Regions from separate parts of the Microbacterium longlingense genome, predicted to be linked through region 1. Evidence: riboswitches for the same ligand, from Rfam matches in the RefSeq annotation. Region 1 holds a riboswitch; the other holds the start of a gene.
The links. Region 1 has a riboswitch for FMN ahead of AC3RXY_RS04545 (ABC transporter permease). Riboswitches for the same ligand answer to the same signal wherever they lie in the genome.

Region 1 (15,200 bases):
ACCAACCCGCCGTTCAGCCTGTTCCGCGCCTTCGTCGGCTGGCTCGTCGAAGGTCGCAAGACGTTCTCGGTGATCGGCAACAGCAACGCCACCACGTACGTGGAGATCTTCCCTCTCATCAAGCAGAACAGGCTCTGGAAGGGCGCGACGGCCAACAGCACCGACATGGTGTTCGGTGTGCCGAAGGGCTTCCCACTCAAGGAGGCCGACCGCGCGAAGGCCGAGCGCATGGGGTACCCGTCGACAGACGAGCACGACTTCACCAGGCTCGGCAACGCCTGCTGGTTCACCAACATCGACCACGGCCGCCGGCACGAGCCGCTGCAGCTGATGACGATGGACGACAACATCAGGTTCTCCAAGCACAAGGACGTCCGCGGTGTCGGGTACCAGCGCTACTACAACTTCCCCGAGGCCATCGAGGTCCCGTGGGTCGATTCGATCCCGAGCGACTACGACGGGGTGATGGGCGTGCCGATCACCTTCCTGGACAAGTACAACCCTGAGCAGTTCGAGATCCTCGCGCATGGCGACGACATGGACGAGCTGCGCCGGATCGGCGTCGGGACCCTCGGCGATGAGTTCGTGAAGACCTACTACGCGCAGGGCGGCACCGGGGGCAACAGCGCCGGCCACCGCCGCCTCGGGTTGACCGAGCCGACCTACCACACAGCGTACAAGCGCATCCTCATCCGCCGGAAGGACGTCTGATGGACACCGAGCTCAAGCACTACACCGTCGAAGAGGTCCTCAAGGGCTTCGTCTACAACGAGCTTGAGGGCAAGGGCCTGTTCGGGCTCGACGGCAGGCTCGTCATCCAGCCGGAGTACCAGCGCAACTACATCTACAACGACGGCAAGCGTGACGTCGCGGTGATCGACTCGCTGCTCAAGGAGTACCCGCTCGGGCTCATCTACTTCAACGTCGAGGGATCCGCTCTCGAGGTGCTCGATGGCCAGCAGCGCATCACCAGCGTCGGTCGGTTCGTCACCGGCAAGTTCGCGATCAAGGTCGGCGGCAAGGAGCAGACGTTCTCGTCGCTGTCGAACAACCTCCAGCGCACGATCCTCGACACGAAGCTCGACATCTACGAGTGCGACGGCACCGAGGACGAGATCAAGGCCTGGTTCCAGACGATCAACATCGCCGGCGTCCCGCTGAACAGGCAGGAGCTGCGCAACGCGATCTATTCCGGGCCGTTCATCACCAAGGCCAAGGCGGAGTACTCCAACTCCAACAACGCGAACATGCAGAAGTGGCAGTCGTACGTCAACGGTGATCCCAAGCGCCAGCAGATCCTCGAGGAGGCGCTCGAGTGGGTCGCGGCCTCGCAGGGCCTGACGATCGACGCCTACCTCGCCCAGCACCGCCAAGACGCCGACATCGCCGCGTTGAAGAACTACTTCACCTCGGTCATCGACTGGGTCGCCGGCGTCTTCATCCGTCCGCCGGACAAGGAGATGCGCGGCCTCGAGTGGGGCCGACTCTACGAGGAACACCACACGATGTCCTACAGCTCGGCGAAGCTCGAGGACCGGATCAACGAACTGCGCAGTGACCCCGCCGTGCACAGCCCGAAGGGCATCTACGAGTATCTGCTCGATGGCGAGACGAAGCCCCAGCTGCTCGACATCCGCCTGTTCGAGGCGAAAGACAAGCGCGTCGCCTACGAGCGGCAGACGACCAAGGCCAAGGCCGCGGGTGAGTCGAACTGCCCGTTGTGCACGATCGCCGGGGACAGCAACAAGGCCCGGATCTACAAGCAGAACGAGATGGACGCCGACCATGTGACCGCCTGGTCGAAGGGCGGATCGACGAGCCTGTCCAATCTGAGCATGCTCTGCGTGACCCACAATCGCGCTAAGGGTAACCGCTAGGCAACGCCATGACTCGGATCTCCCTAGAAGCCGGCAATGACCTCGTCGAGCGGCTTGCCCACGAGAACGATCCAGTCAAGGCGGTCGTGGAGCTCGTGTGGAACAGTCTCGACGCCGATTCCCACTCCGTATCGGCGGTGCTGCACCGCAACGAAGCCGACGGCGTGATCGGCGTCGAGGTTACCGACGACGGGCACGGCATGGCTCCCGAGGAGCTGTCGTCCGCCTTCCGATGGGTCGGTAATTCGTGGAAGCGGATGGCCGGTCGCAGCAAGGGCGAGCAGCGCCCACTGCACGGTCGCTTCGGCCAGGGCCGGCTGCGGGCGTTCGCTCTCGGCACTCAGATCGAATGGGTAACCGTCGCCGACAGCATCGACGGGAAGCGTCTTCGTTCAGTCGTCCGTTCCTCGGTCAACGCGCGGAACGATTTCGACATCGCGGACCCCGTGGGTACCGACGAGGGCACTGGGACGCGGTTCATCGCCTCGGGTCGTGATGCCCTGGATCGCCTCGACGCCGACAAGGCCCGCGACCGGATCACGGCGACGTTCGCGCCGTATCTGCTCGCCCGTGACGACGTCGAGATCCTTTACGACGGCTCGCGGATCCAGCCCGATGACGTCATCGACTTCGACACCACTTACGACCTGGAGTGGGAGCACGAGGCCGTTACCCGGCAGGCGAAGCTCCGGATCATCGAGTGGAAAGCGGGCAACGAGCGCGCTGTCCACCTCTGCGACGGCGAAGGCGTGCCGGTGGACGCGCTCGACACCGCGCCGTCCGCCGACTTCCGGTACTCGGCCTACGTCATGTGGGACGAGATGCCCGAGCACCACAACGAGTGGCTCCTCGCGAAGCTCGAGAGCGCACCCTCGGTTCTCGGAATGCTGCTCGCCGAGGTCGACCGGGCGCTCGACGAGCACTTCGAGGGCCGGCGCGCCCAGCGTCGCCGTGAACTCGTTGAGGAGTGGAAGGAAGGCAACGTCTACCCGTACCAGGGCGAGCCGGAGACGGAGGAGGAGAAGGTCGAGCGAGCGACCTTCGATGTGGTCGCCACGTCGATCCGTAGGCACATCCCAAGCGGCAAGAAGCAGAAGAAGCTCACTCTCGGGCTGCTGCGCGAGTCGCTCCAGCAGCGGCCGAGCGATGTCTCAGCGCTGCTCGACGAGTACGTGGGGCTGCCCGCCGACGAGAGGGAGCAGCTCGAGCGTCTCCTCACCCGCACGAGTCTGTCGCGGGTAATACAAGCGTCGAGCAATGTCACCAACCGACTCGAGTTCCTCCGCGCCCTCGAACTTATGGTCTTTGACCCCGAGACGAACAAGATGGTGGGTGAGCGAGACCACCTGCACAAGATCCTCGAGAGCGAGCTATGGGTCTTCGGAGAGCAGTACAACCTCATGGTGAGCGAGCGGGGCCTGACCGCCGCGCTCGATCGGCACCGAGAGCTGCTCGAGGAGCCGCGCACCGACAAGACGCCCGTGAAGCTGCTCGATGGGAAGTCGGGCCGGCTCGATCTCCTGCTCTCGGTCGCTGCCACCGAGCACGACCGGAACCGGCACCTCGTCGTCGAGCTCAAAGCCCCGAAGATCCCAGCAGGGCAGAAGGAACTGGCACAGATCAAGGCGTACGCGATGGCAGTGGCCAAGGACCCGCGGTTCGCGAGTAGCACCACGGAGTGGGACTTCTGGCTCGTGACGGGCGAGATCGACGACGTCGTCCGTCAGGAGGCGAACCAGAAGAACCGGGAACGTGGGGTCGTGTTCGAGCCTGACCTCCCGGATGCGCCGGGAGCGAAGGTCAGGGTCTGGGTACGCGACTGGGGTCAGATCATCGATGACGCGAAGCGCCGGCTCGACTACTTCCAGAAGAGCCTGCAGCACGACCCCTCCCTCGAAGACGCACGGGATTACCTGCGCCGAAACCACGGCGACGTTATCCCTGAGGGTCTGCTCGCTGACCAGATCGAGGATGACTCAGCGATCAACGAATGAGGTCCTACTAATCCGCGGGCCAGTGAGGCCTCGGGGGTGCGTGTCGGTCGGCTCGATTGTTGGTAAAGATGCTCTACAGGTCTACTTGATCGTCGACAGGAGCGCCGACGGGGTGACGTCGAGCCCCCGCGCGAGCTTCACGATGATGTCGAGCGTCGGGTTCCGTCGACTTCGCTCGATGCCGCTGATGTAGGTACGGTCGAAGCCCACGTGGTGGGCGAAGGCTTCCTGGGATACCCAGCCACGTTCCTGGCGGAGGTTGCGAATGCGCTCGCCGAACGCGATGCGATGCGATGCGATGCGCCGACTCACTCATCCCCCAACGCTTTCGCTACGCTGACGATGAGTCCACGGACGATAAGTCACAGCGGCTAGGCGTGAACGTCAATGCCACGAGCCTGCTGCTGGTGCAGGGAGAGTGGGAGGTGCCCGATGCGCGAAGACGGCTGGCTTGACGTCGCCGCCGCTGCGAGACGTCATGAGTGCAGCCGCGACGTTATCCGGCGACGGGTGAAGCAGGGGATGTTGTCCGCGCGCACAGAGCGGGTGACGACGGAAGGCGGGCGTCTTGTTAGCAAGGTGATGGTCCGCGTCTCGGACTTGGACCAGGTGTTCGGCTGGACGCCCACGACGAGCATGTAAGGAGGATTCGCGAGGCGGCCCCGCCGCTCAGCTATGAGCAGAGAGTCTTCCTGCGCGACGTTCTCCTCAAGCATCTCAGTGCGCGCGAAACGAAACGACGGGCGTGTCCACCGCTCTCGGTAAGATCTCGAGCAAGGTTCGACAGCCCAGTTGAATCGCTCTCGAATGATGATTCGACTAACTACTTGTGAACGTATCTATCTAGCGGAGTCGGGCTACTTCGCGCACTCCTTGAATGCCTATGGGCGCACCGGGAAGCCGTGCCAGCGCTGCGGCACTCCGATCCGCCGCCTCGTCATCGGCGGGCGATCCTCGCACTTCTGCCCGCGCTGTCAGCGGGTTCGCTAAGCTTGGCCGCTGTCTCATCACTTCTCGTCCGAAGGAGGATCGATGACCGCCGACGTTCTCAGCCCCGGCACGTACCTCGACGCCGTCCGACGCAGCTACCGTGAGCGGGACGTAGCTTTCGCGCTCAACGATCCGGCGACGGAAGAGAGAATCGCTGCTCTCGGGTCGGGAGTCCCGACATGGCTGGTTGAGCTCTGGCGAACAGCCGATGGTGGCCCTTCGAGCACATCCGTGTTCACCCGGCCCAACTTCTTCACGGGCTTCGACTTTCTCTCCACGACGGAGAGCCTGCGCTTGCGTGACCGATTGCAACGCATTGCGCCGCAATACGAGGGTTATAAACAGGACGATCGCCGCGATTCCCGCATCCGAGACGGGTGGTTCTTGCCGGGCTGGCTTCCGTTCGCCGCGTGGGAGAGCTCCACGATGGTGCTCTTTGCGGACTGCGATCCTGCGCCAGAAGGAGCTCAGGGGCAGATCATTGCGTTCGTGCACGATCCAGATGAAGTCACCTTTGTCGCCCCCGACGGTGGTTCGTACCTCGCCTCGTCACTTGCCTGGTTGCAAGAAAACGTAGAAGAATTTGTCGTCGACCCTTCTCTTTAGGTGTGCCTCCTGCGAAGCGTCACGGTGGCATCGTTGAACAAGACCGCGCAGCAGAATTTCGCAGAGTGAGGCGCGTCGTCGGATACGGCTGGACTGCCGGGGCCCTGACCGAGGCAGACGGCTCAGCCTGGGTAAGCCCCGGTGTACTCTTCCAGCCAGCCGCTGCGAGGCCGTGGAGGGAAAGGACTGCAGGGCGGGAAGCCTGCCCCTGTGCTCGCTGTGTTGGACGAGACACTCAGGGCAGAGGGTGACGCCGCTGATTGATCGTGCACATAGTGTCCGGCGTTCGGACAATCTCGACCGGTGAACGTCAGAATGCGGCAGGCGAGGTACATCGCGCACTCGCTCAACGCGTGCGGGCACGGGGGAGTGCCGTGTCCGCGACGCGGTGGACCGATCCGTCGCGCGCAGTTCATGAACCGTTCCTCGCCCTTGTGCCCGCGCCGCCGGCGGAAGCGTTGAGATGCGCGATGCGGCCGCATCCGCCCAGCACAGCTCCTCCTTCGAAACGGCGCACCCGGTGGAAGGTGAGACCAACGAAGCCGGGCGTCCACGACAGAGCGTTCGTTTCCTCGTCTGAGGCCCTGGTTGCCGTTGAAACCATCGATCGCCTGCCGCTGTCCGCGGTCTGCGTCACCCGGGGTGACGTCGCAGACTCTGGCGGGACACAACGGATCCAGAGATCTCGGATCGGGCCGAGCGCGTGTCGTGTGGCGTTGCCGACCATGCGCGCAGAGCATGAGGGGGGCAGGAAGGGGACGACGTGATCGAGAGCTGCGGTCGAACGGCACGGGTGTCGTGCGCGCAGATCTGCCTGACGTCGGTCGCCGGGCGCGGTCGAAAGGGAGGGAGAGATGGTGGGCGATGAGCGAGGCGGTTCTCTGACGGGTCGCGAGATCGCCCGGGTCAGCTCCTCATACGGGGCGCGCGCGGCCGAGTACGTTGACGCCGTCGGGCGGATCGAGCACGTCGCGCGCGCCGACCTCGCTCTCGTCGAGGAGTGGGCTCGTGGTCTGGACGGGCCGGTGCTCGACGTGGGATGCGGGCCGGGGCAGTGGACGGCCCACCTCACCGGACTCGGGATCGACGTCGAGGGTGTCGATGCCGCGCCGGAGTTCATTCGGATGGCGAAGGCTGCGTATCCGCGCGCGCGGTACCGTGTCGGCGTCGCGCACGACCTCGGCGTCGATGACGGCGCCCTCGGGGGTGTGCTCGCCTGGTACTCGCTCATCCACACGGATCCCTCGCGAATGTCGGAACCGCTCACCGAGTTCGCCCGAGGCATCCGACGCGGCGGCGGTCTCGCGATCGGGTTCTTCGCCGGCGCCGTCGTGGCGCCGTTCGACCACGCCGTCACGACCGCCTACTCCTGGCCGATGGAGCTGCTGGTATCGGAGGTCGAACGGGCGGGTTTCACGGTGACCCGCACGGCGTCGCGCACAGATCCCTCCGCCCGGCCACACGGCGCGCTTCTGGCGGTACGCATCTAGCGATATCGGTCCCGTGGGCGCGCTCGACCGAGGACGCCTGAACCAGCGCGCGTCGGCGTGAAACACGCGAACGACTCCGGCTTGGAGAATGAATCAGGAGAATGAATCAGATGTCCGAACCTTCGGATCTGGCGGGCCCGCCCCCGGTCGATACCCCCGTTCCCGACGGACTGCGTCGGGTGCTGGATGCGGTCGGCCTCGGGGATGCACGCCGGCACCCGGTGTGGCTGAACGGGGCGGGCGGGCTGACGTTCGCGATCCTCAGCGACCACCGGTCGGGTGAGGTCGACGTCTATGCGAAGTGGAACCCGGCGGGATCGGGCGAGTCCCTTCGCGACGAAGCCGAGCGCTTGCACTGGATGCAGGGGAGGCATCCTGTGCCCGCCGTCGTCGAGGTGATCGCGGATGATGCCCAGGAGGTGCTGCTCACCCGGGCTCTGCCGGGGAGGTCGGCCGTTGCGGAGCGCTGGCAGCAGGAGCCGGAGACGGCTCTGCGCGCTCTGGGTGCGGGCCTTCGGCGCCTGCACGGGCTCCCGGTGGACGGATGCCCCTTCGACTGGGGGGTGGGCCACCGGGCGAAGGTCGGTGCTGTCGACCTCGTCGAGGTGGGCCCGCCTCCACCCATCGACCGGCTCGTGGTGTGCCAGGGCGACCCGTGTGCGCCCAACACCGTGCTCGCCGAGGACGGTTCGTTCCTGGGTCATCTCGATCTCGCGCGCCTGGGGCTGGCCGATCGGTGGGCCGACCTCGCTGTGATGTCGATGTCTCTCGCCTGGAACTATGGCGACGTCGACGAGGCGATCTTCTGGGATGCCTACGGCATCGAACCGGATCCACTGCGGATTGACTACTACCGGCGGCTCTGGGACGCCGAATAGCCGAACAGGGCGATCGGGGCTCGGCGTCCGCTCACCGCGCGGAGCGTCACGCGTCAGTCAGCGCCCGCTGCCGCATCTGTCGCATCGGGGCGGTCGATGGCGAAGGCGAGGTGCGGCATGTCCACCCCGCGGTAGTGCTTCACGAAGCGTCCCCGCACGGTCATGCCCACGCGGATCGCGACGTTCATCGAGGCGATGTTGGTGTCGCGCACCTGCGCCCAGACCCGCGCGGCCAACCCCTGCTCGAAGGCGAAGGCCACGCATGCGCGGGCGGCCTCGGCAGCATACCCGCGGTGCCAGAAGGACCGATTGAAGAGGTAGCCGACCTCGATGACGTCGTCGCCGAGGATCATTTGGCGGGTGAGGCCGCACTGGCCGATCATGCGATGCGTGTCGCGCTGCTCGACCGCCCAGAGCCCGAAGCCGTCATCACGATAGCGGTTCTGGGTGCGCTCGAACCAGGCCTGCGTCATCTCCTCGTCGAACGCGCCCGCGTACGCCGTCATGGTCGTCTCGTCCTGCAGGATCTCGCGCAGTCGGGGGAGGTCATTCTCGTCCATCTCCCGGAGCACGAGGCGGGGGGTCTCCAGGCGCATTCCGCAACGCTACTACCCCGCGCCGCGCCCCCGGAGCTCGGCTCGCCTCTGTGCGCTCCCTGCGCACAGAGGACTCTGGTTCCCGCGAGGGGAGCACACAGGGGCGAGCGAAGCGCGCGTGCGCGGGGACCGGCTAGTCGACGAAGTCGTTCGTGTAGGCCTCGGTCGCCGGAACCGGAGCCGTGAGGATGCCGACCGACAGCAGCGTCTCCGCCATCGCAGCCCAGCGCGCGTCATCGTTGCGCCCCCAGGGGCCGCTCAGATCGCCGTAGAGCGGGACGGTCCGCTCGGCGACCTCGAGCATGATCGCGCGCTGCTCGTCGGTGATGACGCCGGGGATCTCCTGCACAGCGGCGTCGACGGCGAGCGCGGGATCCGCCGCGATGTCGGCCACCGCACGCCCCACCGCCTGAACCACCGCCCGCAGGGCATCGCCACGGTCGGCGGCGGTCTGCGCGGTCACGCCCAGGCCGATGCCGACCAGCGGCACGGTGAGTTCGATCGCGTCGACATCGAGACCGGTTGCGCGGAACTGCGGCACATCGTTGTTCCGGTAGCCCATCACCGCGTCCACATGCCCCGAGCTGAGCGCGGACTGCTGGGTGAAACCGATGTTCTCGACGTGCACGTCGTCGGTCGTGAGCCCCGCCTGATCGAGCATCGCGAGGAGGCCGAAATAGGTCTCGCCGAACGGTCCTGGCACGCCGATGCGCTGGCCGCGGAGGTCGTCGGGGCTCGTGATCGTCGATCCCTGCGGCACGATCAGCGCTACCGGGTACTCCTGATAGAGGGTCGCGATCGACAGCACGTCGATGCCGCCGGAGCGCGCCTGCATCATCTCGTCCCCGCCGGCGATGACGACCTGCTCCTCGTCGCTCTGCAGCGCGCCGAAGAGGTCCTCGGAGTCACCATGGTGGCGGAGGGTGACATCGAGTCCGGCATCGGCGAAGTAGCCGCGCTGCTCCGCCAGATAGAACGGCGCGAACTGCACGTTGGGGACATAGGTGAGCCCGATCGTGATCTCTTCCGCGGACGTCGCGTCACCGGTGGGGCTGGCCGGCCCCGCTTCATCGCCGGCCGGTGCGCATGCGGAGAGCACGGCGACGGCGAGGGCGATGGCGGCGGCGACGGCGAGCGGCCGCGCCGCGCGAGCTGCGCCGGCACGGCGGCGTGCGCTCATCTTTCGTTCCATCGGATCATCCTTTCCAGGCCGCGTACCGCGGCATCGAGAGAGATCGCCATGATCGCGAGGACCGCGAGCACGGCGAACATGCCGGTGGTGTCGGCGCGGTCGCGCGTGACGGTGAGCAGCTGGCCGAGGCCGTGCCCGCCCATCACGAACTCGCCGACGACGGCTCCGGTGACAGACAGGACGAAACCGTTCCGGATGCCGGTGAGCACAGCGGGCAGCGCCATCGGGGCCTCGATGAAGACCAGCAGCGCCAGGCGACCCGCCCCGTCGACGCGTCCGGCGTCGACCACATCCCGGTCGAGTCTGGTCAAGCCGAGGACGGTGTTCAGCAGAATGGGGAAGAAGACCAGCAGCGCGCACAGGAGTGCGGTGGGGATCAGGCCGTACCCGAACCAGAGCACGAGAAGCGGAGCGAACGCGACAGCCGGGATGGCCTGGGTTGCAGCCACGAACGGCTGGAGCGCGGCTGCCGCGGTGGGCGAGTGAGCGATGAGATAGCCGAGGGGCAACGCGACGAGCAGGCCGAGGGCGCAACCGGCCAGGCTCACGCCGAGGGTCGCCCCGGCCGCGACGATGACGTCGCCGTTGAGCAGTTCGAGACGGAGCCGATCCAGGACAGCGAGCGGCGCAGGCAGCAGACGTTCGCCGAGGACCGCAGACAATCCCGCCCAGAGCACGATCAGCGCGGCGCCGAGGACGAGCGGTGCCGCGACCGCACGCGGAGCGCGGCGGTGGGCGGGGCGGGCCATCGTCGTCCTTTCCTCGGCTGCTCCGAGGAGAAGAGGGGAGGCCACGTCGCGGCGTCGCGGGACGCCACGTGCTGCCTCCCATCCGGACTCTCACCGTCGGCCCCGGAGTTCCACCGGGTCAGCCATCACGACCCGGTGGGGCCGATCAGGGTCGCGGACTTTCACCGCCGGTTCGGACTTTCACCGACCACGGAGCACGTCAAGCTCTGTCGCACACACTAGCGTCTCTGCGCGCGTGCTCGGTTCACCCGGGATCGCGTCCGGTAGCGTGGGGGCGTGATCCGCCCCCGTCCCGCCGTGCGCCCATGCACCTGAAGAGCCTCACGCTCAAGGGGTTCAAGTCGTTCGCGCAGCCGACGACCTTCCAATTCGAGCCCGGCGTCACGTGCATCGTCGGTCCGAACGGATCCGGCAAGTCGAACGTCGTCGACGGCCTGGCCTGGGTGATGGGTGAGCAGGGTGCGAAGACGCTTCGCGGCGGAAAGATGGAAGACGTCATCTTCGCCGGAACCTCCACCCGCGGCCCGCTGGGGCGTGCGGAGGTGCAACTGACCATCGACAATGCAGACGGTGCCCTGCCGATCGACTACTCCGAGGTGACGATCAGCCGGACGCTGTTCCGCAACGGGTCGAGCGAGTACGCCATCAACGGGGAGTCCTGCCGTCTTCTGGACGTGCAGGAGCTGCTGAGCGACTCCGGCCTGGGGCGTGAGATGCACGTGATCGTCGGCCAGGGCCGCCTCGACACCGTGCTGCAGGCATCCCCGGAAGACCGCCGCGGCTTCATCGAAGAGGCGGCGGGGATCCTCAAGCACCGGCGCCGCAAGGAGAAGACGGTCCGCAAGCTCGACGCGATGGAGACCAACCTCACCCGCCTGAGCGACCTCGCCGGCGAGGTGCGCCGCCAGCTCAAGCCCCTCGGACGCCAGGCCGAGATCGCCCGTGAGGCGCAGACCATCGCGGCCGTCGTGCGCGATGCGAAGGCCAGGCTGTTCGCCGATGACGTCGTGGCGCTGCGTACAGCGCTCAACGACCACGTCCGCACCGAGCAGGAGCGCCACGGAGAACGACTGGTGATCTCCGCGGAAGTCGACGCGGTGCACGCCGAGGTCGTGCGGCTCGAGGCGCTGCAGGACACCGCCGCCGTGGATGCCGCGCGCAACACCCTGTTCGGGCTCGAACAGGTCCAGGAGCGCATGCGCGGCCTGTACACGCTCGCCAATCAGCGGCTTGCGCTCCTCGGCAGCGAGGAGGACGATGCGGCGGTCGGCGCGGTCAACGTGACCGCCGGCATGATCGACGACGCGCGGACGGAGCTCGACGAGATCGCCGCGGGGGTCGAACCCTCCCAGGACGCCGCCGCGGATGCATCACGGGAGGTGGTGCGTGCGCGGGCGGAGCTCGACGCGCTGGACGTCGACATCGCCGAGCAGAGCGCGCTCGTCTCCGAGCACGACATGCGCCTGAACACGCTGAAGGGCCGTGCAGACGCAGCCCAGTCGGCCCTGGCCGCTGTGCGGGGCGCGGTGCTGCGTCAGGAGAACGCTCTCGCGGCGGCCGAGGAGCGCCGTCGCGAAGCAGCGGAGGCGCTGGCCGCGTTCGAGGAGAACGCCGCCCCGGCTTCCAGCGCGGCGGAGTACGCGGCCGCCTATGAGGAGGCACAGACCGCGGCGACGGCAGCGGAGGCGGAGCTGGAGCAGATCCGCGACCGCCTCCATGCCGCCGAGCGTGAGGCTGACGCTTTGACCGCCAAGGTCGCCGCGCTCGGCAGTGCGCTTTCGGTGACCGGCGGCGCGGCGGAGATCGTCTCGGGCGGCGGTGCGGGAATCCGCGGCCTGGTGGGAGACGCCGTGCAGGTGAAGGCGGGCTACGAGGCGGCGATCGCCACGGTGCTCGGTCCTCTCACCGAGGGCGTGCTGGTGGACTCCGCCGGCGACGCCTACCGCCTGGCCGCCGAGATCTCCGGAGCGGACCGCGGCACGATCGAGATCGTGATCGCGGATGCCTTCTCCGCCGTATCCGACCGCACCGCTGCGGCGGGAACCGTGCTCGCCCGTGACGTGGTGACCGCTCCTCCCGGTGTGATGGGCGTGCTTTCGCACGTGCTGATCGCCGACGATCTCGACGCGGCCCGCGATGCGCTGCACGCGGCGGAGGCGGACGGCGCCACGATCGTCACCCGCACCGGCGAGGTCGTGACGGCCTACACCCTGCGCGCGGGCAGCGGAGGGGAGCGATCCCGCCTCGAGCTGGCCGCGGAGCGCGATGCCGCCCGCGATCGGCTCGACGAGGTCACGGTGATCGCAGACAGCGTGCGCGCGGCGCGCAGCGACGCGACGGAGCAGGTCGACAGCACCCGGCGGCGCGCACGCGAGACGCTGCAGGCGCTGCGAGAGCACGATGCGGCCCTCGCCGCGCACGCCGAGCAGCTGAACAGGGTGACGGTGCGCCACGAGTCGGCCGTCGCAGAATGCGAGCGCCTGGAGGCCGACCTCGCGCAGGCGCGTTCGGCGGTCGCAGACGCCGAGGCGAAGGCACGGGCAGCCGTCGCGGAGCACGACACCGCGCAGGAGGCACCGCGTCCGATGCTCGACGCCTCGGCCCGCGACGGCCTGCTGCAGGCACTGGAAGACGCCCGAGAAGCGGAGGTGCAGGCCCGTCTGGAGGTCGAGACGCTGCGCGAGCGGGTCCGTGCCGCACAGAACAGGGTCACGAGCCTGGAACGGCAGCGGGAGAAGGAACGGGAAGCGGCTGCGGAGGCTGCGCGCCGTGCGGTGATCCGCCGGGCGCAGCGGGAGACCGCGGCCGGGGTCGCCGGGGAGCTCCCGCGCATCCTCGACTCGATCGACCGCTCCGTCGCCGAGGCGCGTCTCGCCCTCGGCGAGGCGGAGGCCTCCCGTGCCGCCCAGAGTGAGGAGATCGTCCGGCTCCGTGCGCAGGAGACCACGCTCCGCGAACGGCTCAGCAGGCTCACCGAGAGCGTGCACGGTCTCGAACTGCAGATCCATGAGAAGAAGCTGCACCTGACGAGCCTGCTCGAGCGCGTATCGTCGGAGCTCGCGCTGGACGAGGACGTCCTCGTGGCAGAGTACGGTCCCGACCGACTGGTGCCCCGCGACCCGGGGGATGCGGGCGGCGACGGCCTGCTCAGCACGGAGGGCGATGAGATCGCCGAGCCGTCCGGGATCCCGTTCGACCGCCGCATCCAGGAGCGCCGGCTGCGAGACGCCGAGCGCAAACTCGCCCAACTGGGCAGGGTCAACCCGCTCGCGCTCGAAGAGTTCGCCGCGCTCGAGCAGCGGCATGCGTTCCTGACAGAACAGCTCGCTGACCTGCAGCGCACCCGCGAGGATCTGCGCACCATCATCTCCGAGATCGACGAGCGGATGCAGACGATCTTCGCGAGCGCATTCGAAGACACCCGTCAGGCGTTCGGCGAGGTCTTCCCGGTTCTGTTCCCCGGAGGGGCCGGCAGCATCTCGCTCACCGACCCCGATGACATGCTGAACACCGGCATCGAGGTCGCTGTGCGGCCGGTCGGCAAGAAGATCGAACGTCTCTCCCTCCTCTCCGGCGGCGAGCGGTCGCTCGCGGCGGTCGCCCTGCTGGTGGCGATCTTCAAAGCCCGCCCGAGTCCGTTCTACATCCTGGACGAGGTGGAGGCAGCGCTGGACGATGCGAATCTGGGCCGCCTGCTCAGCGTCTTCGAGCAGCTGCGTGAGAGCAGTCAGCTGCTGGTGATCACGCACCAAAAGCGCACCATGGAGATCGCGGACGCCCTTTACGGCGTCTCGATGCGGCAGGACGGCGTCTCCGCGGTGGTCGGCCAGCGGGTCGGCGATCGGGCGGCAGAGCGCGCCTCCTGAGCGGGCCCCGGGGTCTGCCGCCGTCGTTCGGGAGATCCTGCCCGATCGACCCGGCACCGAACTCAGGAAAGAACGGGCGCGGAGGCCCCGAAATAGGAGTTTCGAGGGTGTGGCGCGGAGTCTGCCTGAGTTAGGAACGACGCGGGGGACCGGACTCGTCGGCAGCGGCTCTTATCCGCGTCTCACGATGCGGGAGAAGGATGACGGCATGGAGGTCGTCCCGTGTCCCATTTCCTGACCGTCGTGGGGCGTCCGACCCCGCGGCTCCCGGCCGGCGAGGAGTTTCACGCCCGCCCGATCGCCACGTCGCGCCTGCTGCTGCGCCCGCATCGCATGGACGACGCGGATGCCTGGTACCGCATCCAGTCCGACCCCGAGGTGATCCGGTATCTCCCGTGGCGGCTCCGCGACCGGCGTGAGTCGCGTCATCATCTCCGGCTCCGCACCCGCCAGACGGTGCTGCGGCGTCCCGGGGACTTCCTGGCGATGGGGGTCGAGCACGACGGAGCGCTCATCGGCGACGTCTCGGCGCACCTGCGTATCGTCAGCCGCGAGATCCGCACGGTCGAGGTGGGATGGATCATCGCATCCGACGTCACGGGGCACGGTTATGGCCGTGAGGCCGCTCAGGCGCTGCTGAACACGGTGTTCACCGAGCTTCGTGCCAAGCTGGTGCTCGCGGTGATCGACCGGCGAAACGGAGCGTCGCTCGCCCTCGCGCGGCGCCTCGGCTTCGAGGTCGTCGGCCGGGAGGGCGCGCTCGTGGTCACCCAGCTCCGGGCGGAGCAGACCGAGGCCGTGAGGAGGGCCGGATGATCGGGGCGGAAGGTGCGGAGGTGCTCGTCGTCGACGACGACGACGGCGTGCGTCGTGCCCTCGTCCGTGCTCTGACGCTCGAGGGTCTCCACGTGCGCGAGGCCGCCGACGGCGAGAGCGCGCTGCGCGAGGTCGGCACCCGGGCA
Region 2 (15,200 bases), on a different contig from region 1:
CCACGGCGGATGCGGCCTGGCTGGTCTCGAGCGTGCGCCTGGCGGCCCCGGTCGCGGCGATCGACGGCGTCGAGATCGCCGTCGACGCCGCCTTCACCGCCGAGCTCAACGCCTATCTGCTCTCACCGCGCGACTGAGCGCGAGCGAACATCCGTCCGCGCAGCGGCTGCGCCGGTGCGTGACGGCGGGCTCAGGCGTTCTGTTGCCACGGCACGCAATTATGCGGATCTTTACGGCGCCCTGGTCGATGCAGGGCCGTTCGACCCTCTACCCTGGAACGGGGGAGACTCCTTCCTCAGCGCGCCGCAACTCCTGGTGCGCTTTCCGCGTGCACGTATGTTCAAGGACGCTGAATGACCGACTCCGCCTCTCACCGCGATGAATGGGTGGCCCGTGAGGCCCTCGCCGAGCAGATGATTCCCCTTGTGGGCCAGTTGAACCGCGAGCGAGGTGTCGTCACCTCGCTGCAGGGGCACCGGCTGCTCGGGCTGTCGACGATGGGCCTGTTGGAGACCCACGAGCGCATCACGCAGCTCGGCCACGACGAGGTGCGCCCGGAAGACACCCTCGCGGTGCTCCAGGCGGTGCGCGACCTCGACCCCGGCCCCGTGTCGATCGATCTGGCCCGGCTGGTGAGCGGCCACGCGGCCAGCGGGCGCGACCTCGTCGACTACCTGCGCGACGAGCTCGCGCCGGTGCTCGGCGGCGAGATCGCCGCACCGGAGCCCACGGATGTCGTCCTCTACGGTTTCGGCCGTATCGGGCGGCTGCTGGCTCGCATCCTCATCGCCCACACCGGCGGCGGCAGCGGGTTGCGCCTCCGCGCGATCGTCGTGCGCAAGGGCGCGGAGAACGATCTCGACAAGCGTGCCTCCCTGCTGCTGCGCGACTCGGTGCACGGCCGTTTCGACGGCACCGTCACGGTGGACCACGAGAACGACCAGATCATCGCCAACGGCAACCGCATCCAGGTCATCTACTCCAACGATCCCGCCACCGTCGACTACACCGCCTACGGCATCCGCGACGCGATCGTGGTCGACAACACCGGCCGCTGGCGTGATGAGGCCGGCCTCAGCCAGCATCTGCAGTCGACGGGCGTCGCGCGCGTGCTGCTGACCGCGCCGGGCAAGGGCGAGCTGAAGAACGTCGTGCACGGCATCAACCACGATGTCATCACGGCCGATGACCGCATCGTCTCTGCGGCGTCCTGCACGACCAACGCGATCACCCCGGTGCTCAAGGCGGTCGACGAGGCCTACGGCATCGTGCGGGGCCACGTGGAGACGGTCCACTCGTTCACCAACGACCAGAACCTCATCGACAACTTCCACAAGGGCGACCGCCGCGGTCGCTCCGCCGTGCTGAACATGGTCATCACCGAGACCGGAGCCGCCAAGGCCGTGGCCCGCGCGCTGCCCGAGCTGGCTGGCAAGCTCACCGGGTCGGCGATCCGCGTGCCCACCCCCGACGTCTCGCTGGCGGTGCTGCACCTCACGCTGGAGAAGGCCGCAGACCGTGACGAGCTCAACGACTACCTGCGCCGCGTCTCGCTGCACTCGAAGCTGCGCCAGCAGATCGACTACATCGAGTCGCCAGAGATCGTCTCGACCGATTTCGTGGGATCCCACCGTGCGGGCATCGTCGACGGGCTCGCGACGATCGCGAACGACACCGACGTGGTGCTCTACGTCTGGTACGACAACGAGTACGGCTACTCGTGCCAGGTCGTCCGTGTGATCGAGGTCTTGGCCGGGTCGCACCCGGTCGTGCTCCCGCCGCGTCGCGAGGTGACCCTGCAGGGATGAGACTGATCCGGCGGGCCGCGCGTTCCGGGCGGCCCGCCGGATGCTCAGCTCCTGATGGCGTGACGGTCGAGGAAGGCGTACACCTCGGTGTCGTCGACGCCGGGGAAGGCGCCGCGGGGCAGCGGCGAGAACATGTGCTGGTGCACCCGTGCGCTCGGCCACGCCTTGCCCTCCCAGCGGGCGGAGGCCTCCGCCGGCGGACGGCGGCAGCACGCCTCGTCCGGGCAGGTGGACCGCTCCCGCGCCGGGGTATCGCGCCCGCGCCACCAGCGAGCGTCGTCGAAGGGCACGCCAACGGTGATCGAGTAGACCCCGCGGTCGGCGGAACCGGTCTGGGTGGAGCACCAGAAGGTGCCGGTCGGGGTGTCGGTGTACTGATGGAACTCCACGGTCCGGTTCTGCTGGGCGAAGGCGGTGCGCGCCGAGAAGCGCGCACAGGCCTTCTGACCTTCGATCGCCCCGGTGACGTCGCTCGGCAGCGGCAGGTCGTCGTTCTCGTAGACGCGGGTGATCGCGCCGTTCTCCTCCGCGCGGAGGAAGTGCAGCCGGATGCCGAGATGCTCCGTCAGGAGATTCGTCATGCGCATGCCCGCCGCCTCGTGGGTCACACCGAACGCATCGCGGAAGTCCTCCACGGCCAGGTTCCGTTCCTTCTTGGCCTGCACCAGGAACGCCAGCGCCGCGGTCTCCGGCATGAGGCAGCAGGCGGCGTAATAGTTGATCTCCAGGCGCTGCTGCAGAAAGTCGGCGTAATCGGTCGGCGGGGTGTGCCCGAGCAGCCGGTGGGCCATCGCCTGCAGCGCCATCGAGCGCAGGCCGTGGCCGCCCGGGATCGAGGTGGGCGGCAGGTAGATCCGGCCGTTCTCGAGGTCGGTCACCGATCTGGCTGAGTCCGGCAGGTCGTCCACGTACAGCAGCTCGAAACCCAGCTGCTCCGCCATGACGCTCACGGTGCGGTGGGAGAGCGCGCCGGAGACGTGGCCGGCGGCGCGCAGCTGGCGCTCGGCGAGCCGCTCGATATCGGGCAGGTAGTTGTTGCTGTCGCGCATCCGCAGGCGCAGCTCGGTGTTCGCACGCCGAGCCTCCTCGGGGGTCGCAATGGCCTCGCGCTCGCGGCGGTGCAGCTCCCGGTAGAGGCCCAGGACGGACTCGAGGGTGTCATCGCTCATGCCCTTGGTGACCTTGATGGGCGCGAGGCCGAGCTGACGGAAGACCGGGCTCGCCTGCGCATCGGCGAGCTCGATCTCCAGCGCCGCGCGCCGGTTCGGCGGCTCGCCGGAGAGCAGGTCGGAGACATCTGTCCCTGTGGCTCCCGCAATCGCCTGGAGAAGGGAGAGCTTCGGCTCCCGCTTGCCGTTCTCGATGAGGCTGAGCTGGCTGCCCGCCACGCCGACGAGTGCGCCGAGCTCGTCGAGGGTGAGTCCCCTGCCGAGGCGGTGGTGGCGGATGCGGTGGCCGAGCGTGGTGAGCGCGAGTCCGGTCGTTGGCATGTGAACACCGTAGTGGAAAGACACCGTCATTTGTAAAGATCGCGTGTTCTTATCGCGTTGGAGCCTCATAAATACAGGTAAACAGCGGGAGAATGAGAAGGTCAGTACGCCTTGAGGAGCAACGATTATGGCAGTGGCCGCGACCGGCAGCATTTCGACCGTCTGGGACTCCGAGGAAGGAGTGGCGCCGGACTACGACACGCCGGCTTTTGCCGAGCTTCGCGCCTGGGTCGATCGTGTCGCCGCGCAGACGCAGCCCGCCGCCATCCACTGGGTGAGCGGCTCTCGGGCCGAGAACGAGGCGCTCATGCGCCAGATGGTCGCCGAGGGCACCATCATCCAGCTCGACCCCGAGCTGCGCCCCGGGTCGTACCTGGCTCGCTCGCACCCCAGCGACGTCGCCCGCGTCGAGGCGCGCACGTTCATCGCCTCCGAGCGGGAGGAAGACGCCGGCCCCACCAACAACTGGGCGGAGCCGAACGAGATGCGCCGCACGCTGGACGGCCTGTTCGCCGGCTCGATGCGCGGCCGCACGATGTACGTCGTGCCGTTCTCGATGGGCCCGATCGGCGGCCCGCTCTCGCACATCGGCGTGCAGATCACCGACAGCGCCTACGCGGTCGCATCGATCGGGATCATGACGCGGGTGGGCGCAGAGGTCACCGCGCAGATCGCCGCCGGCGCCCCCTGGGTGCGCACCGTGCACACCGTCGGCGCACCGCTTGAGCCCGGCCAGCAGGACGTCGCCTGGCCGTGCAACGAGACGAAGTACATCGTGCACTTCCCGGAGACCCTGGAGGTGTACTCCTACGGTTCGGGGTACGGCGGCAACGCCATCCTCGCGAAGAAGTGCTTCGCGCTGCGCATCGCTTCGGTGATCGCGCGCGAGGAGGGGTGGCTCGCCGAGCACATGCTGCTCATCCGCGTGATCGACCCGCAGGGGCGGCGCTACCACGTGGCCGCGGCGTTCCCCTCGGCCTGCGGCAAGACGAACCTCGCGATGCTGCGCCCCACCATCCCGGGCTGGCGGGTCGAGACGCTGGGCGATGACATCGCCTGGATCCGTCCGAGCGCCGATGGGCGCCTGCGCGCGATCAACCCGGAGGCCGGCTTCTTCGGCGTCGCGCCGGGAACGGGCGAGTCGACCAACGTCACCGCGGTCGAGACGCTGTGGGGCAACACCATCTTCACGAACGTCGCCCTCACGCCCGAGGGCGATGTGTGGTGGGAAGGTCTCACCGACGAGGCGCCGGCCGAGCTCACCGACTGGGAGGGCAACCCCTGGACGCCCGAGGCCGGCCGGCCCGCCGCGCACCCGAACTCGCGGTTCACCGTGGCCGCAGCGCAGTGCCCGCAGATCGCGGACGACTGGGACGACCCAGAGGGGGTTCCGCTTGACATCATCCTGTTCGGCGGTCGCCGGGCGTCGAACGTCCCGCTCGTGGTGGAGGCCTTCGACTGGGAGCACGGCGTGCTGCTGGGCTCGATGATCGCGTCGGAGCGCACCGCCGCGGCCGAGGGCACGCTCGGCGAGCTGCGGCGTGATCCCTTCGCGATGCTGCCGTTCTGCGGGTACAACATGGCCGACTACTTCGCGCACTGGCTGAAGGTCGGAGCGTCCGTGGGGGAGGAGGGTCTGCCGGGCATCTTCCAGGTCAACTGGTTCCGCCGTGGCGCCGACGGTCGCTTCCTGTGGCCGGGCTTCGGTGACAACGCCCGCGTGATCGACTGGATCCTCCGCCGCCTGAGCGGCGAGGTCGGGGCTGTCGAGACCCCGATCGGCCGGCTCCCGAACGCCGCGGACCTCAACCTCGACGGCATCGAGGTGCCGGCGGAAGACCTCGACGAGCTCTTCGACGTCGACCCCGCCGCCTGGCAGGTCGAGGCCGACCTCACCGAGGAGCTCTACGACTCCTTCGGCGACCGGGTGCCCGCGCAGCTGCGGGGTCAGCTGGCCGCTCTGCGGGAGCGCCTGACCGCGGCGGCATCCGCCTGACACCGACGCCGTTACAGGCAAACAGCACCAGAACAGGCCGCTTCCGCGGATTCCGGCCTGTTCTGGTGCTGTTTGCCTGTTTTCGAGCAGGCGCGCGGGGCTAGGGCGTCAGGAGCTGGTGGCGGGCCAGGTCTCGGTAGAGCGCCGTCGTCTCGACCAGCTCGTCGTGCGTGCCCTGGCCGACGACCTCGCCGTTCTCCAGCACCACGATCAGGTCGCTGTCCACCACGGTCGAAAGACGGTGGGCGATGACGATGAGCGTCCGGCCGGCCGCAACAGCATCGATCGCATCGCGCATGCGCTGCTCATTGACGCCGTCGAGGGACGAGGTCGACTCATCCAGGAGCAGAATCGGCGCCGCGGTGAGGAGCGCGCGAGCGATCGCGAGCCGCTGGCGCTCGCCGCCGGAGAGCATCACGCCGTCCTCGCCGACGGGCGCCTGGAGCCCGAGCGGATTGCGTTCGAGCACATCGCCGAGGTTGACGGCCCGCAGCACCCGTTCGCAGTCGGCATCGGTGGCGTCCGGCGAGGCGAGACGAAGGTTGTCGGCGAGCGTTCCGGCGAGCGTCGGCGCATCCTGCTCGACGTATCCGAACTGCCCGCGCAACTCGTCGCGCGGGTAGGTGCGGATGTCGTGTCCGTCGAGGCGGATGGACCCCGCCGTCGGATCGTAGAACCTCTCGATCAGCGAGAGGATCGTGCTCTTTCCCGCGCCGCTCGGGCCGACCAGGGCCACGCGCGCGCCCCGCGGGACATCGAACGACACCCCGCGCAGCACCTCCTGCGAGCCGTCGGAAGACGCCGGGGGAACGGGGTCGAGGTGGATCTGCTCGAGCAGCGCGCGCGCCTCGGACGCCGCGGCCTCGCGCGCGGCGATCACGCTGTCCGGATAGCGGAACCGCACGTCGCGGAACGAGATCGCCGGAGCGTCGCGCTGCGCGGGCGAGCGGCCGATGCGTGCGGCCTCCTCGGCGTCGCCGTCCGTCTCGAGGGGGAGATCGAGCACCTCCTGGATGCGGCCGAGCGCGCCCAGCGCCTGGTTCACCGAGGTGATGGCGCCGAAGGTCGACGCCAGCGGCATGACCAGCAGGAACAGGAACATGATGAAGGTCACCAGGCTCGCGATGTCGATCGCTCCGGCGGCGACGCGGAACCCGCCGACGCCCAGCACCGCCAGCAGGGAGACCTGCAGGGCGATGCCGGCGACCGGGACGACGAACGAGGAGACCTTCGCGATGCGCACGCCCAGCCCGTAGGCCTCCTGTGCGAGAGCGGCGATATCGCGGGTCTCCCGTTCGGTCGCCCCCGAAGCGCGGACCGTGCGAATGGATCCGACCGCGCGCTCGACGCCGGAGGCGAGCTCGCCGACCTTCTCCTGCTGGGCGGCGGACGCCACGCGGATGCGCCCGCTCAGCACGACGACGGCGATCAGCGACAGGCCGAGCACCACCGTGATGAGCAGGAGGAGGAGCGGATCGATCACGAGCATCGCGATCAGCGCTCCGAGGAAGAGGATGGCGTTGCCGACGGCGTCTGCGAGCCCCTGGGTGAGCACGGCGTACAGCAGCGTGGTGTCTGTGCCCACGCGCGACACCAGGTCTCCCGTGCGGCGGGCGTCGAACTCGCGGATCGGCAGGTGCAGGATGCGGGCGATCAGCTGCCGGCGGCTGGAGTACACCACGGCGGTCCCGGTGCGCTGCAGGAGGTAGTGCTGGTAGCCGGAGATGATCGACGACACGATCACGAACCCGACGAGGAGCCAGACCAGCGTCCCGAGCGTCTGACCCTCTTGCACCCGGGTGATGACCTGTCCGACGAGGGCGGGCTGCACCAGGGTGGCGAAAGCGCCGAAGACGCTGAGAAGCGCGACCCACACCAGGGTCCGGCGGTGTTCGAGCAGAAAGGGGACGAGCTGGCGGAAGGTGGCGCGCGGGCCGTCCTGCTGCGCGCCACGGCCGCGGCGGCGGGGAGTCGCCGTGCGTGACATGGATCTACCTCGGTCGCGGAAGGGGGAAGCTACCTGATGACCGTATGGGGGGCGCCTATGGACTTCCTGCACCGGGGGGTGCAGGGGCGGGCCTTCCCCGGGCATCGAGGGCGGCGGAGCGCATCCGGATCATGGACCGGCGCTGCGCGGCTGGGCTCGACACGGCCGCCGGGGATGGCTCAGGTCTTGCCGAAGCGGCGGTGCGCTGCCTGGCGCGTCACGCCGAGAGCGCTCGCGATCGCCTGCCAGGAGTGCCCAGCGATGCGCGCCCGGCGCACCTGCACCTCTTCGTTTCGCGCGATCTCGCGGCGCAGATCGGCGAGACGGCGCAGCTCGGCGAGCGGCTCGCGCTCGCCGTCCGCGCCGATGCGGGTCATGATCGCGTCGCTGCCCATGGCGGAACTCCTCCCGGATGCCGCAGGCGGGCATCCGGTGTCAACTTTAGGTGACGCCGTCGTAAGTGTCAATGAGTATTGACACCCGCGGATCTCACCAGAGGACGGCGATCGCCGCGTTGCCGAGGGTGAGGCCGCCGACCAGCCAGAACAGGACGGGGGAGACGTTCTCGCCACGACGCTGACGGGCAGCACCGATGCCGATCAGGGCGCCGATCACCAGCAGGATGCCGAGCTTCACGGCGATCTTGGGGTAGTTCAGGTCGGCACCGCCCCACGGAGCCGCGAGGGCGAGGCCGGCCACCGCGGCGATGACGAGGCCCCAGTTCATCATCTTCGTGAAACGCTGCTTGCCGCCGAACGCCTCGACGGCCCAGGCGCCGAAGAGCACGGCGAAACCGACGAGGTGGGCCAGGACGACAGCGTGACGAAGGATCTCCATGCCTTCACGGTAGGTGATGCCCCGGCCGGTCGCCAGCGAGGCAGGGCTAACCGGGCGGGGCTGACCGGGCGGCGCCGATCCCGCGCAGAGCGTCGCGGACGCGAACGGGCCTACTGCCCGCCGCGCAGGTCGCGGACGACCAGCGCCGTGCGCAGCGCGGCGTCAGCGGCCTCCGCTCCCTTGTCCTCCTTCGAGCCGGGCAGGCCGGCGCGGTCCAGACCCTGCTGCTCGTCGTCGAGGGTGAGGACGCCGAACCCCACCGGCTTGCCGGCGTCGAGGGCCACACGCGTCAGGGAGTCTGTGGCAGCCGCGGAGACGTACTCGAAGTGCGGCGTGCCACCGCGGATGATCACGCCGAGCGCGACGACCGCGTCAGCACCGCCGGCGAAGGCCGCCTGCGCGGCGACGGCCAGCTCGAACGAGCCCGGCACGCGCACCAGGCGATGCGTGGCCCCTGCCGCATCCAGAATGCGCTGGGCACCGGCGATCAGGCCGTCGGTGATCTTGTCGTGCCACGTGCCGGCGACCACGACGACACGCAGACCAGCCGCATCAATCCCCTCGGTGTTTCTGGGGGCTCCTGCTCCGCTCATCTGCTGCTCCTCTCGACGCTGTCCCTCATCGACTCCGCGATGGCGTCGTCGGCGATCACGTGCCCCATGCGGGCGCGCTTGGTCTCCAGGTACTGGTGGTTGTTGGGGCCGACGCCCACCACCAGCGGAACCTGCTCGATCACGTCGATCCCGAGGGCGCGCAGCTGGTCCACCTTGTCGGTGTTGTTCGTCAACAGGCGCACCTGAGCGATCCCGAGATCGGCGAGGATCCCCGCAGCGGCGGCATAGTCGCGCGCGTCGGCGGGGAGCCCCAGGGCGAGATTCGCGTCGAGGGTGTCCAGGCCCTGCTCCTGCAGGGCATAGGCGCGCAGCTTGTTGACGAGGCCGATGCCGCGCCCCTCCTGGCCGCGCATGTAGATCACCACGCCGCCGTCGCGGGAGATCGCGTCGAGTGCGGCGTCCAGCTGCGGCCCGCACTCGCACTTCTGCGAACCGAACGCCTCTCCGGTCAGGCACTCCGAGTGCACGCGCACCAGTGCGGTGCCCTGGGGTTCGCCGGAGATGACCGCGAGATGGTCGGTGCCGGTGATGCGGTCCTTGTAGGCGCGGAAGCGGAACGTGCCGTGCGCGGTGGGGACATGGGCCTCGGCGTGCAGGCTCACCCGGCGGGGGGCCGGCGGGGCGTCGGAGGAGATCGGCTCGTGCTCGTCGAGGTAGGCGATCAGCTGCTCGATCGTGATCACCGGCACGCCGTCGCGCCTGCCGAGCTCGATCAGCTCCGGCAGACGCATCATGCTGCCGTCGTCGGAGACCACCTCGGCGATCGCGCCGACGGGGCGCAGGCCCGCGAGCCGCATCAGGTCGACCGCGGCCTCGGTGTGGCCGGCGCGCTGGCGCACGCCGCCGTCGACGGCGCGCAACGGCAGCACGTGGCCGGGGCGGATGAGGCTCGCCGGGGTCGAGTCCGCCGATGCGAGCACGTTGAGGGTGCGCGCGCGGTCTGCGGCGCTGATCCCCGTCGTCACGCCGGAGGCGGCGTCGACGCTCACGGTGTAGGCGGTGCCGCGGGCGTCCTGGTTCGCTGAGACCATCGGTGGCAGGTCGAGTGCGTCGGCGACGTCCGCGGGCATCGGCGCGCACAGGTACCCGGACGAGAGGCGGATCGTCCAGGCCAGCCACTCCGCTGTCGCGAGCTCGGCGGACAGGATGATGTCGCCCTCGTTCTCCCGGTCCTCGTCGTCGGCGACGAGGACCGGGCGCCCGGCGCGCAGCGCGTCGAGGGCATCGGGGATGGTGTCCAGCTTCATCGGGGGTTCTCCAGTCCGCGGAAGGCGAGCAGGCGCTCGACATGACGTGCCAGCACATCGGTCTCGACGTTGACGCGGTCACCGACCGCACGCTGCCCCAGGGTCGTGGCCGTCAGCGTCTCGGGAATGAGCGACACCTCCAGCCACGGGGCGGGCTCCGCTGGCTCGCTCACCGCACTGACCGTGAGGGATGTGCCGTCGATCGTGATCGACCCCTGATCGACGACGAGGGGGGCGAGATCGGCGGGGATCGCGAACCGGATGACGCTCCACTGGTCGCCCGGACGCACCTCGGCCACCGTGGCGACGCCGTCCACATGACCCTGGACGATATGACCGCCGAGTCGGTCGCCGGCACGCAGCGCCTTCTCGATGTTCACCCGCAGACCCGGCGCTGCCGATCCCAGTGCGGAGACGTCGAGGGTCTGCTTCATCGCGTCCGCGTCGAAGGTGTCGGCGGTCGATCCGACGACCGTGAGGCAGACGCCGCTGACCGCGATCGACTCGCCGTGCACCGCGTCGGCGGCGGCCTGCGGCGCGCGCACCGTGATCCGCCAGCCATCGCCCGCTGGCGTGATGCGGGTGATCTCGCCGATCTCCTCGATGATTCCCGTGAACATCAGCGGTCTCCTCCTTCAGAGTCGCCGGTGTCGGCGACGGGGTGTGCGATCGCGAGGACGTCGGCCCCGAGCGGGACCCAGGCGTCCACGTGCAGCCGGCGGGCATCGTGGATCGAGGGCACGCCGATGTCGGTGAGCGCCAGGCGGCTGCCCCCCAGCAGGACCGGAGCGATATAGGCCAGGACGGTGTCGAAGAGCCCCGCCGCGAGGAATGCGCTGGCCAGCGTCGGGCCTCCCTCGACGAAGACCCGCTGCACGCCGCGCTCGCGCAGATCGTCGAGCACGGCGGCGAGGTCTCTGGTCTCGTACACGAGCGGAGCATGCGGGTGCCGGCGCACCGCGGCGTCCGCGGGGACGGGCCTGCTGCCGATGACGACCGGCATCGGCTGATGTCCGAAGAGCACATCGCCGTCGCGGGCGGTCAGGGCGGGGTCATCGGCGAGGACCGTGCCGGTACCCACGACGATGGCATCGGCCTCCGCGCGGCGCCGGTGCACATCGGCGCGTGCTGCTGCGCCGGTGATCCACCTGCTCGACCCGTCGTCGGCGGCGGCGCGGCCGTCGAGGCTCTGCGCCCATTTCACGGTGACGAGCGGGCGGCCGAGGCGCTGCACGGCGAGCCAGTCGGCGATCACAGCGGTCGCCGCCCCCTGATCGACGCCGCCGACGACGTCGATCCCGGCGGCCCTGAGTCGTTCCGCGCCGCCGCTGGAGGTCTGGCCGGGGTCGTCTGCGGCATAGATCACCCGCGCGACACCCGCATCGATGAGTGCCTGTGCGCACGGACCGGTGCGACCGGTGTGGTTGCAGGGCTCCAGCGTGACGACGGCGGTGGCGCCGCGTGCTGCATCGGCGGGGATCCTGCTGAGGGCATCGACCTCGGCGTGCGGCGTGCCGGCGCCGCGGTGCCAGCCCTCGGCGATCACGGTGCCGGCGGGGTCGAGGATGACGGCGCCGACCTGGGGGTTCAGGCTGCGCGGACCGTTGCGGGCGAGGGCGATGGCGCGCGTCATCGCTGCCTGTTCGGCCTCGCTCACGGTCATGCGTCCTGTTCCTTCGTCGGGCTCCGGGACGGCCGACGGCATGCCGCAGGGCATGCTGCCTCCCATCCGGACTAGCGAGGGGTCACCCCCGCATCACCGTCGGTTCCGGAGTTCCACCGGATCAGCCCCCGCCATCTGTCGCGGGGGCTCGCGGACTGTCACCGCCGGTTCGGATTCTCACCGACCCCGGAGCATGCGTGCTTGTCTCGATCATACTGCGCGGCATGGAGGCGGGGCCGCTTCGTGACGGTGCGAGACGGCCCCCGGGAAGCGGCTTCCTGCCTCACTTGAGCAGTCGCGAGAGCCGCCGGTCGGCGAGGAGCTTGCCGCCGGTCTGGCAGGTGGGGCAGTACTCGAGAGACCGGTCGGCGAAGAACACGCTCTGCACCGCGGTGCCGCACTCCGGGCACGGTTGATCGCGACGCCCGTGAACGCGCATGCCGCCGCGCTTGGCGTCTTTGAGCTGCGCCGGGGGCCGACCAGACGCTGTCGCCACCGCGTGCTCGAGTGTCTCGCGGAGCGCGGCGTAGAGCCGGTCGACCTCGGCGTCATCGAGCGTCGCCGCAATGGCGTAGGGCGACATCCGAGCGACATGGAGGATCTCATCGGAGTAGGCGTTGCCGATCCCGGCGATCACCGACTGATCGCGCAGCAGGCCCTTGACCTGCATCCGGCGTGCGGCGAGCAGTGCGGCGAACACGTCGCGCGTGAAGGCGTCGTCGAGCGGGTCCGGCCCGAGTCGCGCGATGCCGGGAACGTCGGCCGGATCGCGGACCACCCATGCCGCGAGCGACTTCTTGGTGCCGGCTTCGGTGAGGTCGAAGCCGCTGGCGTCGTCGAGGCGCACACGCAGGGCGATGGGGGAGCGGCCTGGCTTGATGGGCGTCGCGGGGACCTCCTCGTACCAGCGCATCCACCCGGCCTTGGCGAGGTGGAAGACGAGATGATTCCCGGCGTCCGTCGCGATATCGACGTACTTGCCGTGCCGCGTGGCGCCGGTGATGCGTGCGCCGTGGAGGGCATCGATCGGTGGGTCGAAGGTCTTCAGCGCGGAGATCGCCGCGACGCTGACGCGCTCGATCACCCGACCTCTCGTCCGTGCGGCGAGGAAGTCGGCAAGGCCCTGAACCTCCGGCATCTCCGGCATGCCGTCATCCTGCCACGGGCCGCTGACATCGGCGCGGAGACCGCTGCTCGCGGCCTCTCCGCGGCGTGATCAGCTGTTGCCGGGAACGATGACCAAAGACCAGCGGAGGAGCATGACGCGGCAGCGCCGCGTGACCACGGCCGCGTCGGCCGACCTGCGCACGCGCACCGTGCCGGATGCGCGGTGCTGTGCGTCAGTCGAGCATCGGCCAGGGCTGCGGCGTGCGGTCGTCATCGGCGAGAAGCCCGGCCACCCAGGAGTCCTCGCGGCCGCGCTGGGTCGCCATCCGCTGGCGGCGCGTGCCCTCGTACTGGAAGCCGAGCGTGCGCGCGGTCCGCGCCGACGGCACATTGCCCACCGCCGCGTTCCACTCGATGCGCTGCAGCCCGATTCGTCCGAAGGCCGCGTCGATCACCGCCCGGCCGGCTTCGGTGAGATAGCCGCGGCCGCGCACGCCGTGCGAGATCCAGTAGCCGAGCTCACCGGCGCCGTCCCGGACCTGCTGGAGCCCGATCATCCCGATCAGGCCGTCGTCGTCGTGCACGGCCCAGTTGAGCTCCGTGCCCGTGGCCCACCCCTCCGTGGCGATTCCGATGAAGATCTCGGCGTCGTCGCGGGTGTACGGGGAGGGAACAGTGGTCCAGCGTGCGATCGCCGGGTCCTGGCAGGCCTCAGCGATCACGTCGATGTCTTCCGCCGTCGGCGCGCGCAGCACGAGGCGCGCCGTGCGGATCTCGAAGGGGTCCATACGGTCTCTTTCTGGCGTCTGAAGGGGGATCGCAGCGCTGCGCTCAGCCGCGGCGCAACAGGCCCATTCGGTCATAGACGGCGTCGAGGGTCGCGCCGGCCACTTCCTCGGCCTTGGCCGCGTTCTCGGCGAGAATGCGATCGAACTCGGCGGGGTCATCGAGCAGTTCCAGGGCGCGCTGGCGCACCGGCCCGAACTCTCCGACCACCACGTCGGCGAGGCCCTTCTTGAAGTCGCCGTAGCCGCGCCCGGCATACTCGTCCTCGATCGAGGCGACCTGACGGCCGGTGAGGGCCGCGTAGATCGTCAGGAGATTGGACACGCCCGGCTTGTTCTCACGGTCGTAGCGCACCGACCCCTCGTTGTCGGTCACGGCGCGCATGATCTTCTTCGCCGACGTCGACGGGTCATCGAGCAGCCACAGCACCCCCGCGTCGCTCTCCGCCGACTTGGACATCTTCGACGTCGGGTTCTGCAGGTCGTAGATGCGGCCGGTCTCCTGCTGGATCATCGGGTTCGGCACGCGGAAGGTCTGGCCGTAGCGCGCGTTGAAACGCTCCGCGAGGTCTCGGGTCAGCTCGACATGCTGCTTCTGATCGTCCCCGACCGGCACGACATCGGCCTGATAGAGCAGGATGTCGGCCGCCATCAGCACGGGGTAGGTGAACAGGCCGACGGTCGTGGCATCAGACCCGTAGCGCTGCGACTTGTCCTTGAACTGCGTCATGCGCCCGGCCTCGCCGAACCCGGTGAGGGTGGAGAGGATCCAGGCGAGCTCGGCGTGCGCGCTCACCTGCGACTGCACGTACAGGGTCGACCGCGACGGCTCGATGCCGCCGGCGATGTACTGCGCGGCCGTGCGGCGGGTCTTGTCGCGCAGCTCCGCGGGGTCGTTCGGCTGGGTGAGGGCGTGCAGATCGACGACGCAGAAGAAGGCGTCGTAGGTGTCCTGAAGTCCGCGCCACTGCAGCAGCGCCCCGATGTAGTTGCCGGCCTGGAGGGAGTCGGCGGAGGGCTGCATACCGGAGAAGAGGCGGGCTTTGGTCATCCGTCCATCCTATGGCGGTTCTGCTGGGCATTCGGGTCACGCACCGGAACAGGCAGAGAGCGCCAGAACAGGCAGCAACCGGGGAGAACTGCCGGTTCTGGTGCCCTCTGCCTGCCGTGGTGCGTCAGTGCGCGTAGTCGACGACCACGGGGGAGTGGTCACTCCAGCGCTCCGCGTACGTCTCGGCGCGAGCGACGTGGTAGCCGGACGCGCGCTCCGCCAGCGGCGGGGTGGCGAGGTGGTAGTCGATGCGCCAGCCGGCGTCGTTGTCGAACGCCTGGCCACGGTAGGTCCACCAGGTGTACGGTCCGTCGACCTCGCCGTGGTGACGGCGGCCGACGTCGACCCAGCCGAGCCCCGTGCCGGGCGTGCCGTCGACGCACGCGACCACGGCGTCGCGCTCGCCGAGGAAGCGGTCGAAGTATGACCGCTCGCGGGGCAGGAATCCGGCCTTCTTCTGGTTTCCGCGCCAGTTCTTGATGTCGAGCTCGCGGTGACCCACATTGAGGTCACCGGTGACGACGGCGAGGGCGTCGTCTGCGGCGAGCTCGGGGAGACGACGCTCGAAGGCGTCGAGGAACCGCCACTTCTCCTCCTGCCGGGGGTGGTCGGCCT

Region 2: it holds a riboswitch for FMN, as region 1 does, so the genes downstream of both, ribD (bifunctional diaminohydroxyphosphoribosylaminopyrimidine deaminase/5-amino-6-(5-phosphoribosylamino)uracil reductase RibD) here and AC3RXY_RS04545 (ABC transporter permease) in region 1, are expected to answer to the same signal.

Annotation. Positions count from the first base shown of each region.
Region 1 is NZ_JBYRJA020000002.1:325,948-341,147, forward strand. It holds gene AC3RXY_RS04495 (adenine-specific methyltransferase EcoRI family protein) at 1-711, shown strand, start outside; gene AC3RXY_RS04500 (HNH endonuclease family protein) at 711-1,877, shown strand; gene AC3RXY_RS04505 (ATP-binding protein) at 1,886-3,871, shown strand; gene AC3RXY_RS04510 (helix-turn-helix domain-containing protein) at 3,953-4,183, opposite strand; partial or broken gene AC3RXY_RS04515 (zinc finger domain-containing protein) at 4,721-4,861, shown strand; gene AC3RXY_RS04520 (SMI1/KNR4 family protein) at 4,904-5,467, shown strand; gene AC3RXY_RS04525 (class I SAM-dependent methyltransferase) at 6,322-6,957, shown strand; gene AC3RXY_RS04530 (phosphotransferase) at 7,068-7,835, shown strand; gene AC3RXY_RS04535 (GNAT family N-acetyltransferase) at 7,889-8,431, opposite strand; gene AC3RXY_RS04540 (ABC transporter substrate-binding protein) at 8,565-9,623, opposite strand; gene AC3RXY_RS04545 (ABC transporter permease) at 9,608-10,372, opposite strand; FMN riboswitch at 10,437-10,574, opposite strand; gene smc (chromosome segregation protein SMC) at 10,678-14,238, shown strand; gene AC3RXY_RS04555 (GNAT family N-acetyltransferase) at 14,461-15,054, shown strand; gene AC3RXY_RS04560 (response regulator transcription factor) at 15,051-15,200, shown strand, end outside.
Region 2 is NZ_JBYRJA020000015.1:9,939-25,138, forward strand. It holds gene AC3RXY_RS15375 (aminodeoxychorismate lyase) at 1-137, shown strand, start outside; gene AC3RXY_RS15380 (glyceraldehyde-3-phosphate dehydrogenase) at 354-1,808, shown strand; gene AC3RXY_RS15385 (helix-turn-helix domain-containing protein) at 1,853-3,298, opposite strand; gene AC3RXY_RS15390 (phosphoenolpyruvate carboxykinase (GTP)) at 3,426-5,294, shown strand; gene AC3RXY_RS15395 (ABC transporter ATP-binding protein) at 5,395-7,281, opposite strand; gene AC3RXY_RS15400 (AsnC family protein) at 7,461-7,676, opposite strand; gene AC3RXY_RS15405 (Fe-S protein) at 7,771-8,118, opposite strand; gene ribH (6,7-dimethyl-8-ribityllumazine synthase) at 8,229-8,711, opposite strand; gene ribA (GTP cyclohydrolase II) at 8,708-9,979, opposite strand; gene AC3RXY_RS15420 (riboflavin synthase) at 9,976-10,599, opposite strand; gene ribD (bifunctional diaminohydroxyphosphoribosylaminopyrimidine deaminase/5-amino-6-(5-phosphoribosylamino)uracil reductase RibD) at 10,599-11,642, opposite strand; FMN riboswitch at 11,691-11,841, opposite strand; gene AC3RXY_RS15430 (Fpg/Nei family DNA glycosylase) at 11,926-12,789, opposite strand; gene AC3RXY_RS15435 (GNAT family N-acetyltransferase) at 12,983-13,537, opposite strand; gene trpS (tryptophan--tRNA ligase) at 13,581-14,585, opposite strand; gene AC3RXY_RS15445 (exodeoxyribonuclease III) at 14,710-15,200, opposite strand, start outside.